2 regions of the Priestia sp. YIM B13491 genome follow, and region 2 is predicted to be linked to the other one. Evidence: a T-box and tRNA genes for the amino acid it is inferred to sense, from the RefSeq annotation. Region 2 holds a T-box; the other holds one or more tRNA genes.
The links. A T-box is a leader RNA that pairs with one kind of tRNA and senses whether it is charged. The one in region 2 lies ahead of ACFX4E_RS01120 (valine--tRNA ligase), so its partner is inferred to be a tRNA-Val.
Positions count from the first base shown of each region.

Region 1: it encodes a tRNA-Val, which carries the amino acid that the T-box ahead of ACFX4E_RS01120 (valine--tRNA ligase) is inferred to sense. The anticodon was not compared.

Region 1 is NZ_JBHZOR010000002.1:820,112-826,567, reverse strand. Features, by position in the region: gene ACFX4E_RS10180 (GntT/GntP/DsdX family permease) at 1-1,085, shown strand, start outside; gene ACFX4E_RS10175 (DUF1349 domain-containing protein) at 1,240-1,851, shown strand; gene ACFX4E_RS10170 (YitT family protein) at 1,890-2,510, opposite strand; gene ACFX4E_RS10165 (Lrp/AsnC family transcriptional regulator) at 2,683-3,132, shown strand; gene ACFX4E_RS10160 (arylamine N-acetyltransferase family protein) at 3,160-3,915, opposite strand; tRNA gene ACFX4E_RS10155 (tRNA-Val) at 4,180-4,251, shown strand; gene ACFX4E_RS10150 (DEAD/DEAH box helicase) at 4,420-5,865, shown strand; gene ACFX4E_RS10145 (copper homeostasis protein CutC) at 5,930-6,456, shown strand, end outside.
Region 2 is NZ_JBHZOR010000001.1:229,384-235,839, reverse strand. Features, by position in the region: gene ACFX4E_RS01130 (DUF420 domain-containing protein) at 1-202, opposite strand, end outside; gene ACFX4E_RS01125 (bifunctional folylpolyglutamate synthase/dihydrofolate synthase) at 359-1,657, opposite strand; gene ACFX4E_RS01120 (valine--tRNA ligase) at 1,754-4,396, opposite strand; T-box leader at 4,479-4,723, opposite strand; gene ACFX4E_RS01115 (hypothetical protein) at 4,954-5,151, shown strand; gene ysxE (spore coat protein YsxE) at 5,163-6,212, opposite strand; gene spoVID (stage VI sporulation protein D) at 6,290-6,456, opposite strand, start outside.

The DNA of each region.
Region 1 (6,456 bases), on a different contig from region 2:
GTGCCGGCATGCAGGTAGCGGATTATTTCGTAAGAATATTCGGTGTGAAAAGACTGCCATGGGCGATGCTAGTAGCAGGTTTCATTATTGGTATTCCTGTTTTCTTCGAAGTAGGAATTTTAATTCTACTGCCTTTAGTTATTTCGATTCATAAAACAACAAAACAAAATATATTATTGATTGCTCTGCCGGTTATTGCAGGATTATCAATTGTTCACGGTCTCGTTCCTCCTCATCCAGGAGCGATGGCAGCTATTAGTATTTACGGAGCAAATACGGGAAAAGTGCTTTTATACGCATTAATCATTTCAATTCCAGCTGCAGTTATCGCTGGACCAGTTTTTGCAAAATGGGTTCACAAACGAGTGATTCCAGAAGGAGAACCTGATCTAATTCGTATTACGACAACATCAAAAGATCTTCCTGGTACAGGCGTTTCATTTTTTGTCATTTTACTGCCCGTTCTATTAATGATCTTAGCAGCGATAGCACCTGTTATTAACGGATTGCCAAGCGGCGTAGTGAAGTTTGTAGAATTAATAGGAAGTCCATTAATTGCACTTTTAATTGCTTGTTTTGCAGCGTTTTACCTGCTTGGAAAACGTCAAGGTATGACAAAAGATGTGATTAAAAAACTAACGGAAGAATGTTTGCTTCCTGTAGGATCTATTGTCTTAATTATTGGTGCAGGGGGTGGCTTCAAACAAGTATTAATCGATAGCGGAGTAGGTACAACGATTGGTCAAATGTCTGAACATCTATCTCTATCACCACTTGTACTTGCATTTTTAATTGCTGGATTAATCCGTATTGCTACAGGTTCAGCAACAGTTGCATTAACAACAGCTGCTGGTATTGTCTCACCAATCATTGAGCATATGTCCGGTGTTAACTTAGAACTGCTTGTTATCGTTACGGGTGCGGGTTCACTAATGTTCTCTCATGTTAATGATGCTGGCTTCTGGATGGTGAAGGAGTATTTAGGATTAACAGTGAAAGAAACGTTCAAAACATGGACCGTTCTGGAAACGCTTCTATCCTTTATTGCTTTTGCAGGAGCACTTATTCTAAATGCATTAATTTAAAAATAAGACTCTTTTACTCTATGTAAAAGAGTCTTATTTTTTTATGAAAGAAAAGAATTTACAAGAAAAATAATCAAAATATTTTATTTATTCGTTAAATTATGGCAAAATAGAAATAGAAGAATAATAGCTTCTAAGAAGGGAATGACAGAGAGTGAGTAATCAACTAGTATTTTTCACAAACTTTTCAGAAGGAAAATTAGATTCAGACGTTTCTTGGTATTGTCCACCAGCTCAATTTCAAATTGATACAGAAACGAATCGATTAGTGATTAAAACAGACGCTAAAACGGATTTTTGGCAGCGTACTCATTATGGCTTTGAAGCGGACAATGGACACTTTCTTTACCGTGAAGTAGAAGGCGACTTTGAAATCATGACAAAGGTGCATACATATCCAGTTAATCGCTACGATCAAGCAGGTCTCATGATTCGTGTATCAAAAGATACGTGGATCAAAACGTCAGTTGAATACAATCCCGATGGTCCTAACCAATTAGGAGCAGTCGTAACCAACCAGGGCTTCTCAGATTGGTCCAGTCAAAATTTTACTCAAAACAAATCAGCGCTTTATTTTAAAATTCAGCGCAAAAACGATGATTACACCGTTTGTTATTCAAGTGATGGAGATTCTTGGACTCAGCTCCGACTCGCTCACTTATTGAACTCAACCAAAGAACCTGTTCAAGTTGGTATTTATGCTTGTAGTCCTCAAGGAGAAGGGTATGAAGCCCAATTTGATTTTATAAAAGTAGAAAAAATGTAAATAAAAACCACGATTTAGCCACAGCTAAATCGTGGTTTTTATTTAGAAAGCGCATTATCTAAAGGCTGTGTGGAAGAAGCGGATGTCGGTTGATTGTGTAAAGCAATCTTTTGTTTGAAGTAGCTGATGACAAAACCTGTAATCGCAATGGATATAACAGAGAAAATTCCTTTTGAAAGTCCAATTGAATACATGCTCGACAGCACGACAAGGAAATCAAATGAAAAATTCACTTTTCCAGGATCCCAACCGAATTTTCGCTGCGCGAATAACGCTAGAATATTAGCACCGCCGAGAGAAGCTCCGTTCATAAATAAAATGGATAAGCCAAGGCCGGCAATTAGTCCGCCCGTAACAGCACCCATCAGGCTGGGAAGTGTAAAAGAAGGAAGCAAGTGATCGAGTGAAGTGAGAAGCGATAGCAAAGACACTGATCCTATAGTTGTGGCGGTAAATTTCCATCCCATTTGAAAGAAGGAAAAGAGGTAAAAAGGAATATTAATGAGAAAAAAGATCACGGCAAACGATAAGGGAAGGGCATATGACAAGCTAAGAGACAGACCAGCTGTTCCCCCGGTCACTACGTGAGAGTGCCGCAAGATAAGAACACCAATACTTGCAATCGTACATCCAAGAATAATCCATAAAACTTTTTTCATAAATAAACCCCTTTGTTTGTTTTTTCGGAATTTTCATTTTCAATTATCTACTTTAATGATAGGATATTAAATAAAGAAAACACATGTATAAATGAAGGAAATAATACTTGTTCTGTTATCAACTTGAATAAAGATTTTATTTATTATATTCATTTTGAAAGGAAAGGTTTGTATGGATCAAATCGATGCACAACTATTGTCTATTTTGCAAAGGGACGGACGTATGACGATTAGTGATTTATCAAAAAAGCTGGCTCTTAGCCGTCCAAGCGTATCAGAAAGACTTCAGCGTCTTCAGGAACGAGGGGTGATCCAGCGTTTCAGCGCTACGGTGTCTCCGAAAGCTTTAGGAAGAGATACACAGCTGTTTATTCAAGTAAGTGAATTAAAAAGAAAACCGGAGGAATTTGAAGACTTTATTGAGCAAAATGAAGACGTGCTTGAATGTCATCGCGTAACGGGGCCGGTTTCTTACTTTATTAAAGCAGCCGTGTCTGGAATGGATGGACTTAGAATGCTAGTGGATGAACTGATTCCTTATGGAAATGTGAATACCTCAATTATTTTAAAGTCGCCTGTAGAAAACAGGATGATTACTCCTGTACAAAAACCGGCCCCATAAGAGGCCGGTTTTTCGTGTAAGGACATATTAATAAAATCCTTTAATAATATAAAAATGATTTTGTAAAATATCAGGTATTTCTTCTTCTGAAAGGTTCCTTTTCGTCTTTTTTTCGCCATCTGTTACAGTCAGCGTTTCACCGGAAAGGGTAATGCGCCCTGTAGGGGTTGCGATTGTAACAAGACGTTTGTGTACAAACGGAGAATCGGCTGACGTTTGATTGAACTCACACATGGGAGTAAAGTCAGTCAGTTTCTTAGGAAGCGTAGACACACGGTACAGCGTTTTCCATACATCATCTTCCCATCGCTGCAAATCGTACATATGCTCAGCAACGTTTGTCATACGATAAGAGCCGCTTACATCTCTTACTACTTCGCCATTTAAAGGCATTGGCTTGCGCACAGAATCTCCAAACCCAACGTCTACGATGTAAGGCTGATTTTTAATCGTCACAAGATTTGTAGCGTGACTTCCTTCAATGGTCCACGTGCCGTCGGGTTTTTTGACGGTAGCTGAAACGTAAGAGACTTCATATCCGCTTTCTTTTAACAGCCAGCCAAATAAACCGTTTAATTCGTAGCAAAATCCTCCCCGCAAATTTACAATTACTTTTTGAAAAATTCGTTCTAAATCAATTATAATAGGGGTTTGAGACAGAACATCTAAGTTCTCAAAAGGAACATGAAGCATGTGTTTGTTCTGTAAAGCAGCTAAGCTTTCATACGTTGGGCTATCCGGTTTCTTAGCTAAAAACCGACTAAAATAATAATTAATATTCATCAAATGCACCTCTTAGTAAATCATTTCTCTCTGTCTTTAGCAGAACGTTCATGTAACAGCGCTTTTTCGATTGTCTCTTTGGAAGCGAATCCTTGAAGTACACGGCTGTCAATTTTTAAAGTTGGTACTTTCATCCCGTCACGCTCCTTTATGGCATGTTTTTATTTTATCAAAAGTAAAGACGATCCTTCCAACTTGGGAACTGCGGAAAAATAGTTGACAAAATTGGATAACTCTTTCTATAATATAGTCAATACATATCACGAGCGATTAGTTCAGTGGGAGAATACATCCTTGACAGGGATGGGGTCGGGGGTTCGAATCCCTCATCGCTCATACCAAAGCCGTTTTCTTATTAATAAGAGAGCGGCTTTTCTCTTTTGTTTGACAAATCAATGCTACATTAAATCTTGAGCGCGTATAGAAGAATTAAAGTATAATGAAACATAGTGCATCAGGTCATGATAAAGATAATCACTAATTTAAAATAAATGAGGGTACAAAATGAATCAAAGAAGTTTTAGTCAATATGGTCTTAGCGATAAGGTAGCTAAGGCGCTTTCTAGCCTGCAATACAATCATCCCACGGAAGTACAAAGCAAGGTGCTTCCCATCGCGCTAGAAGAAAGAGATGTTGTCGTGAAGTCTCAAACAGGAAGTGGAAAAACGGCTTCCTTTGGCATTCCACTGTGTGAATTAGTTAACTGGGAAGAAAATAAGCCCCAGGCCTTAGTGTTAACACCTACACGAGAGCTGGCCGCGCAGGTAAAAGAAGATATTACAAATATCGGCCGTTTTAAGCGAATTAAAGCAGCAGCTGTCTACGGAAAATCACCGTTTGCTAAGCAAAAAGTAGAATTAAAGCAAAAAACACATATTGTTGTAGGTACGCCTGGACGAGTGCTTGATCATATAGAAAAAGAAACGCTTGCATTAGAGAAAATTCGTTATTTGGTTATTGATGAAGCAGATGAAATGCTAAATATGGGTTTTATTGACCAAGTAGAAGCAATCATTCAACATCTTCCTAGTGAGCGTGTAACGATGCTTTTCTCTGCTACGCTTCCTGAAGATATTGAAGAGCTTTCTCGCAAGTATATGAAAAAGCCGGTTGATGTTGAAATCAAAGCGAACGGATTAACGACAAGTACGATTGACCATTCTGTTATATCAGTAGAAAACGAACGTAAATTTGAACTGCTGAAAGACGTAACCACAGTAGAAAACCCAGACAGCTGCATCATTTTTTGCCGCACACAAGAGCAGGTAAATACGCTGTTAGATGATTTAGATGATCTTGGGTATCCTTGTGATAAAATTCACGGGGCAATGGTACAAGAAGACCGTTTTGAGGTTATGAATGATTTCAAAAAAGGTAAATTCCGCTATTTAGTGGCGACAGATGTAGCTGCGAGAGGAATTGATATTGATAATATCACACACGTTATTAACTACGACCTTCCGTTAGAAAAAGAAAGCTACGTTCACCGTACAGGAAGAACGGGACGTGCCGGTAAAAAAGGAAAGGCTATCACATTTGTAACGCCTTATGAAGAGAGAATGCTATCGGAAATTGAAGAATATATCGGTTTTTCAATTCCAACATCTACTCCTCCTTCTAAAGAAGAAGTACAGCAGGCAGCATCCGCTTTTACTGAAAAAATCAATGAGCGTCCAGAAGTTAAAAAGGATAAAAGCGAGTCATTAAATAAAGACATTATGAAGCTGTATTTTAACGGAGGAAAGAAAAAGAAAATTAGAGCGGTTGATTTTGTGGGAACAATTGCGAAGTTAGACGGAGTAACCGCGGACGATATTGGAATTATTACGATCCAAGAAAATGTCTCTTATGTAGAGATTTTGAATGGAAAAGGTCCAAAAGTGTTACAAGCAATGAAAAACAAAACGATTAAAGGAAAGAAATTAAAAGTTCATAAGGCAATTAAATAGCAGAAGGAAGTCCATCTTTTTAAAGATGGGCTTTATTTATAGAGACAATAAAGGAGTTGAGAGTATGAAGTACATAAAAGAAGCGTGTGTAGAAGGGTATGAGCAGGCAAAAAAAGCAGAAAAGCTAGGAGCAGACCGCATTGAATTATGTGACAATCTCAGTCAAGGAGGCACTACGCCAAGTTACGGCACCATTCAATATGTAAGCGAACATCTTGATACAGATATCAACGTAATTATTCGCCCAAGAAGCGGTGATTTTATATATTCCGAAGCAGAATTTCAAATTATGAAAAAAGACGTTAAAACATGTAAAGACCTTGGAGTAAACGGAGTAGTATTTGGCATTTTAACAGAAGAAGCTGAAATCGATTATGGACGCACTAAAGAGTTAATAGCAGAAGCTCATCCTTTAAGCGTTACGTTTCATATGGCATTTGATGAGATTAAAGATAAATACAAAGCTATTGATATACTTAGTGAATTGGGAGCAGACCGTATTTTGACCAAAGGAGGGAAAGGATCTGCTTTGGAAAATCTTCATATGATCCGGGAATTGATCACATATGCTAACGAACGTATTATTATTTT
Region 2 (6,456 bases):
CTAAAAAAATAAATGTAAAACTATTCAAAATAGCATTTAACCGTGGAAAGATAGTCAAATCAAAACTTACTTTTCCTTGATAGCCAATATTCGAAAAGAATAGCAGTAAAATAATAACATTCGCTATCACTGAAAAGGTAAGAATAATACCGGTAAAGTTTTTATTACTTTTCGGTACAATTTTTTCATTATTCTTACTCATGTTAACAATCTCCTTACTTAGTGATGTACATGTTTATTATATATCACTTACCTAGGGGGTGAAAGTGACAATACTTTGAACTTAGTGCTTCCTTATTATCCGTATCCCTTCCTCACATTATGTTAAAAGCAGCAAGATGTCACTTGCTGCTTTTGCTCATTTTAGAAGAAAAGCCCGCACTTCTGATATAAAATACAGAGACCCTGTAATTACGACCATGTCTTGTTCCCCTGTTGCCTTTTCCTTTACGTAAGCAATTGCTTCTTTCCACTCCTCATCCATATGCTTATTATGATGAGTACTCATCTCATAAAGCTCCTCAGCTGCGCGAGCACGAGGAAAGTCAAACGACGTAAATGTAATACTTGCAGCGATTGTTTCAAGTTCTTGGACCATTCGATCAGCGCTTTTATCATTTAAGCAGCTGAAAACTAAATGAATGTTTCGATCTTCATAATGAAGGCGTAAAGTAGATAACAAGCTATCAATGCCTTCTGCATTATGAGCCCCATCAATAATCGTTAAAGGATGCTCATTTACTATCTCAAAGCGGCCGTTCCACTTTGTATGCTGAATCCCTTTTATCATTTGCTCATTGGAGATAGAAAGCTTTTTCTTTTCTTTTAAATAACAAACGGCCATGAGAGCCAAAGCTGCATTTTTCACTTGATGATAGCCAAGCATATTTAATTTCAAGTCTTCAAATATGCCATACGGCGTGTTTAACGCAAAGCCTTCCCCGTTTGCTAAGGGCTCATAGTTTTTAATGTCAAAATCTTTTCCTAATACAAATAACGAAGCCTGCTTTGACTTTGCTTCTTCAGTAATGACATCAAGCGCCTTTACTTGCTCTGCCCCAGTAATAATAGGGACTTCTTTTTTAATAATCCCCGCTTTTTCTGATGCAATTTCTTCTACCGTATCACCTAGTATTGCCATGTGATCAAATCCAATGTTTGTAATAATACTCACCATAGGATTCACAACGTTTGTTGAGTCATACCGTCCTCCAAGCCCTGTTTCAAACACAGCATAGTCAACTGACTCATGATAGCCGAAATAAAGAAAAGCCATGACTGTAATCACTTCAAATTCCGTTGCTGATCCTAAACTTGTATGTTCTAGTCGCTCCACAACAGGCTTTATTTCCTGAACAAGAGCGGTCATTGCTTCATTTGAAATAGGCTGTCCATTCACGCTGATCCGCTCATTAAATGTTTCGATATAAGGAGAAGTAAAGGTTCCAACTTTATACCCTGCTTCTTCCAACATGTTTCGCAAATAAGAAACGGTAGAACCTTTACCATTGGTCCCAGCAACATGAATAGCATTTAGATTTTGCTGCGGAAAATCAAGCTGCTCTAGCATCCATTCCATTCGTTCTAACCCCGGCTTGATTCCAAAGCGAAGTCTGTTATGAATCCAATCAAGCGCTTCTTCATATGTCGTTATCATCTTTTATTCACCTTTCTTTTCCATCGCTATTATTATGTAGAGAAAAAGCGTCGCTATACAAGCCACGCTTTTTCTGTTGGTTCATTAACCCATTGATTATCCGCGTAATTCAGCAATACGAGACTGAACAGCTTCGCGTTTTTCAACATAATCCTGCTCTTTTGCACGCTCTTCTTCTACTACTTTAGCAGGCGCTTTTGCAATAAAGCCTTGGTTGTTTAATTTCTTTTGTACACGTTCTACTTCTTTGTTTAACTTGTCGTATTCTTTTTCTAAACGCGCGATTTCTTCTTCGATATTAATTAAACCTTCAAGAGGTAAAATTAATTCTGCGCCTGTTACAACAGCAGTCATCGCTTTTTCGTCTAATGAAACCTCTGTTGAAATCACAAGCTCACTTGGATTACAGAAACGTTCTACATACGCACGGTTCTTTTCGAGCTGGCTTTGAATATTTTCATCTTTAGCTTTGATAAATAATTTTACTTGTTTGCTCATCGGCGTGTTCACTTCAGCACGAATGTTACGAACAGCACGGATAATATCTACAAGTAAACGCATATCGTTAGCTGCTTCTTTATCAGAAAGCTCAGGGCTTACTTCCGGCCATTTAGCTACTGTAATTGATTCGCCTTCATGCGGCAAGCTTTGCCAAATTTCTTCGGTAATAAACGGCATGAATGGATGTAAAAGTCGCATTGTGTTATCAAGTACATAAGCTAAAATTGAGCGAGTTGTCTTTTTAGCTGCTTCATCTTCTCCGTAAAGAGGAAGTTTAGCCATTTCAATGTACCAATCGCAGAAATCATCCCAAATAAAGTTATAGAGAATACGTCCAACTTCACCGAATTCATATTTGTCAGCTAATTTTGTTACGTGCTCAATCGTTTCATTTAAGCGCGTTAAAATCCATTTATCAGCAACAGACTTTTCGCCTGATAAATCAAGCTCTTCAAATGTGATGCCGTCCATATTCATTAATGCAAAACGAGAAGCATTCCAAATTTTATTTGCAAAGTTCCACGTCGCTTCGACTTTTTCAAAGCTGAAGCGTAAATCTTGTCCTGGTGAGCTTCCTGTAGATAAGAAGTAGCGAAGAGAATCTGCACCGTATTTCTCGATTACTTCCATTGGATCTACACCGTTACCAAGTGATTTACTCATTTTACGACCTTCAGCATCTCGTACAAGACCGTGAATGAGTACATCGTCAAACGGACGTTTACCCGTAAATTCAAGACCTTGGAAAATCATGCGAGATACCCAGAAGAAAATAATATCGTAGCCCGTTACAAGCACGTTTGTTGGGTAGTAACGTTTGAAATCAGCTGCATCCACATCAGGCCAGCCCATTGTTGAGAATGGCCATAGCGCTGAACTGAACCATGTGTCTAATACATCTGAATCTTGTTCCCAGTTTTCGATATCTGCTGGAGCCTCATGATCTACGTATACTTCTCCAGTTTCTTTATGATACCAAGCTGGAATGCGGTGTCCCCACCAAAGCTGACGCGAAATACACCAGTCGCGAATATTTTCCATCCAGTGTAAGTATGTCTTTTCAAAACGATCAGGCACAAAGTTTACTTTTTCTTCTTGTTTTTGAAGATCTACTGCTTTATCTGCTAAAGGCTGCATTTTTACAAACCACTGAGTTGATAAATAAGGTTCAACAACGGCGCCGCTTCGTTCACTGTGACCTACTGAATGCATGTGGTCTTCAATGTTGAACAATACACCGTCTTCTTGAAGGTCTTTAACAATTTGCTTACGGCAAGCAAAACGATCCATTCCTTCATATTTACCTGCTTTGTCATTCATCGTACCATCTTGATTCATCACTAAAATACGCTCTAAATTATGACGGTTTCCAATTTCAAAATCGTTCGGGTCATGAGCAGGCGTAATTTTTACCGCACCAGAACCGAATTCCATATCTACATAATCATCGCCTACGATTGGAATTTCACGACCTACAATCGGAAGGACAACCTTTTTGCCAATTAAGTGCTTATAGCGATCATCTTCAGGGTGAACAGCTACAGCCGTATCTCCTAGCATTGTTTCAGGACGAGTTGTTGCGATTTCGATATGTCCAGAACCATCTGCCAACGGATAGCGCATATGATAAAACGCACCTTGTACATCTTTGTAAATAACCTCGATGTCTGAAAGAGCTGTTTTCGTAGCTGGATCCCAGTTAATAATATATTCTCCGCGATAGATTAACCCTTTTTTGTAAAGCGTTACGAATACTTCGCGCACTGCTTTAGAAAGGCCTTCATCAAGCGTGAAGCGCTCGCGTGAATAGTCTAAGCCAAGTCCTAGCTTCGACCACTGCTGGCGAATAAAGCTTGCATATTCTTCTTTCCATTTCCACGTTTCGGCCACAAAATTTTCGCGGCCTAGATCGTAGCGGCTTTTCCCTTCGCTGCGAAGCTTTTCTTCTACTTTTGCCTGCGTTGCAATCCCCGCATGGTCCATGCCAGGAAGCCATAAAACGTCATAGCCTTGCATACGCTTCATACGCGTTAAGATGTCTTGTAACGTTGTATCCCAAGCGTGGCCTAAATGCAGCTTACCCGTTACGTTTGGGGGTGGAATTACAATTGTATATGGCTCTTTTTCAGGGTCATTTGTTGCTTCAAAAAACTTCCCGTCTAACCAATACTGATAACGATTTTCTTCAACGGCTTTTGGATCATACTTCGTTGGAAGAGTCACTTCTTTTTCAGACATAATGTATACCTCCATAATATAAAGTTTCAGTCTTTAGAAACTGTGTAAAGCTTTTATAAACATAAAAAAACTCCTTTCCTAATAAAAGGACGAAAGGAGTTGATTTCGCGGTACCACCTTTTTTTATAGACGTATCCCGTTTGATAAGCCTATACACTTCATTTCATAACGGTTGATTAACCGGCTTTTTCTACTGAACTATGCAGCTGTTCAAAAAAGCTACTCATAGGCGACATTCCGAGTGCACATTCTTAAGAAATCTCACAGCAACTGATTTCTCTCTCTGAAAGACGAACATCCCGTACTCTTCCTATTCACTGTATTTATGTATGAATTTCTCTTAATTATACTATATGAAAAAATGTTGAATCGTCAATAATCTTCTCCATTTTTTTATGATTATATTCATAATTTTTTTGTTCTGCTCTTTATTTTTTCATTCGCTCGCTAATTTTGGAAATAAAATGAAGAGCCAACTTAAAAAAATGGCACCATTTCTTTCTTTTTTCATATACTTACTTTAACCTGGGCACGTGGATTGAAAGGGGCATGTACAAATGAAGAAACGAATAAATGTAAATTCGTATCAACTGCAGCGGTGGCTCAAAACAGCAGGAGCGGCTTGTGGACAGTTTATTGTTCCTTTGACAATTTTTCAAGGTATACGTACACTATTTTTCCCTACAACCTTTGATGTACTGTTGTTGGCACTGCTTGCCATACTAGCGGTTGCTTTATATTCCGACTGGATTTAAAAACCCAAGCGCTATTCGTTCGCTTGGGCTTGTGCAGCTGCTTCCGCTGCCATTTTTTTTTGCTGATCTACTTCAAATATTTTAATATTGAGCTGTTCAATGTTTTTCGTCAGCCAGTATGCTCGAATAAATGACTGCATATGTTCAAGCTCTGTTTTACTTTCTTTATGCTGCCTATATTGAACGATACACTGATACAGGGGCTCTGGAAACGCCAAATAACTGTGTAAAAGCAGCCGTTCCTCTTCTCTGAGAGCAAAATGTTTTTCATACGTACTAAACCACTCATAGCTGTCATAGGTCGTTACTGGGTATGTGCGAAGAGTCCGAAAATAAAATGAGACTAAATCATAAATAGGTGAAGCATCTTTTGCATGTTCAAAATTAATAAAAAAACCATTTCCCCGCTCGTCATAGATAAAATGTTTAGCCGATAGCTTTCCATGAGAAGTAACCAGCCGGATCTTTTCCTTTTCTTCCATTTCATCGTTCCACTGATCGAGCTTTCCAAAACCAAATTCAAGCGCTCTTGTCATTTCATAATAAAACGTACAGTAATGCAATTCAAACGGGGACATATAGATTTTTTTCTCGCATTCTGCTACATACTGCTTCAACTCTTCCTGACGCTTTTCCCACGTTTCTTTCATCGATGTGTAATGATTTTCTATATCTTCTTTTTTCACTTCTACTTCCTGCGCCGAAGCGCCGTGAAGCTTAGCAAGCTCTTGAAATAATTTATGATATCGAATATCACGCTCTTCGGTCGGATTATTTGGGAGCCACGGCATTAAGTAATACGAGCCGCTTTCATCTGAAACAATGGGCTGAGAACGCTTCGTTTGATAAATAGGGACAAATCCCATCCATCCTTTTTGATACACGTTCTGCAGCTTTTGAATGAAGTTTTGATTTCGTTCTTGATGATTCGCTATTTCTTTAAGCGCAAACACGCCGGTTTTCGTATAGACTTTTTTTACTTTTCCATAGTCTTCAATAAAGTCAACATCTAAGTCATATTCTTTTAACAATACTTTGTAGTCTGCTACTGTCCGCTGCATCTATATTCTCCTTCCTCGTAAAAAATAAAGAAAACAGTTAAGACATTATATGCGTCAAAACTGTTTTCTTTCCGACTTTAACGAACGGGAATATTTAAGATGCTTCCTTCTTCCAGCTCATATTCATCTTCTAAATTATTTACTCGTAAAATGTTTTGTACATTCGTATTATAGCGGTTTGCTATCGTATCAAGCGAATCTCCGTCTTGAACAATACAAAGCTTCCACGTTGAAAAAGCTTCTT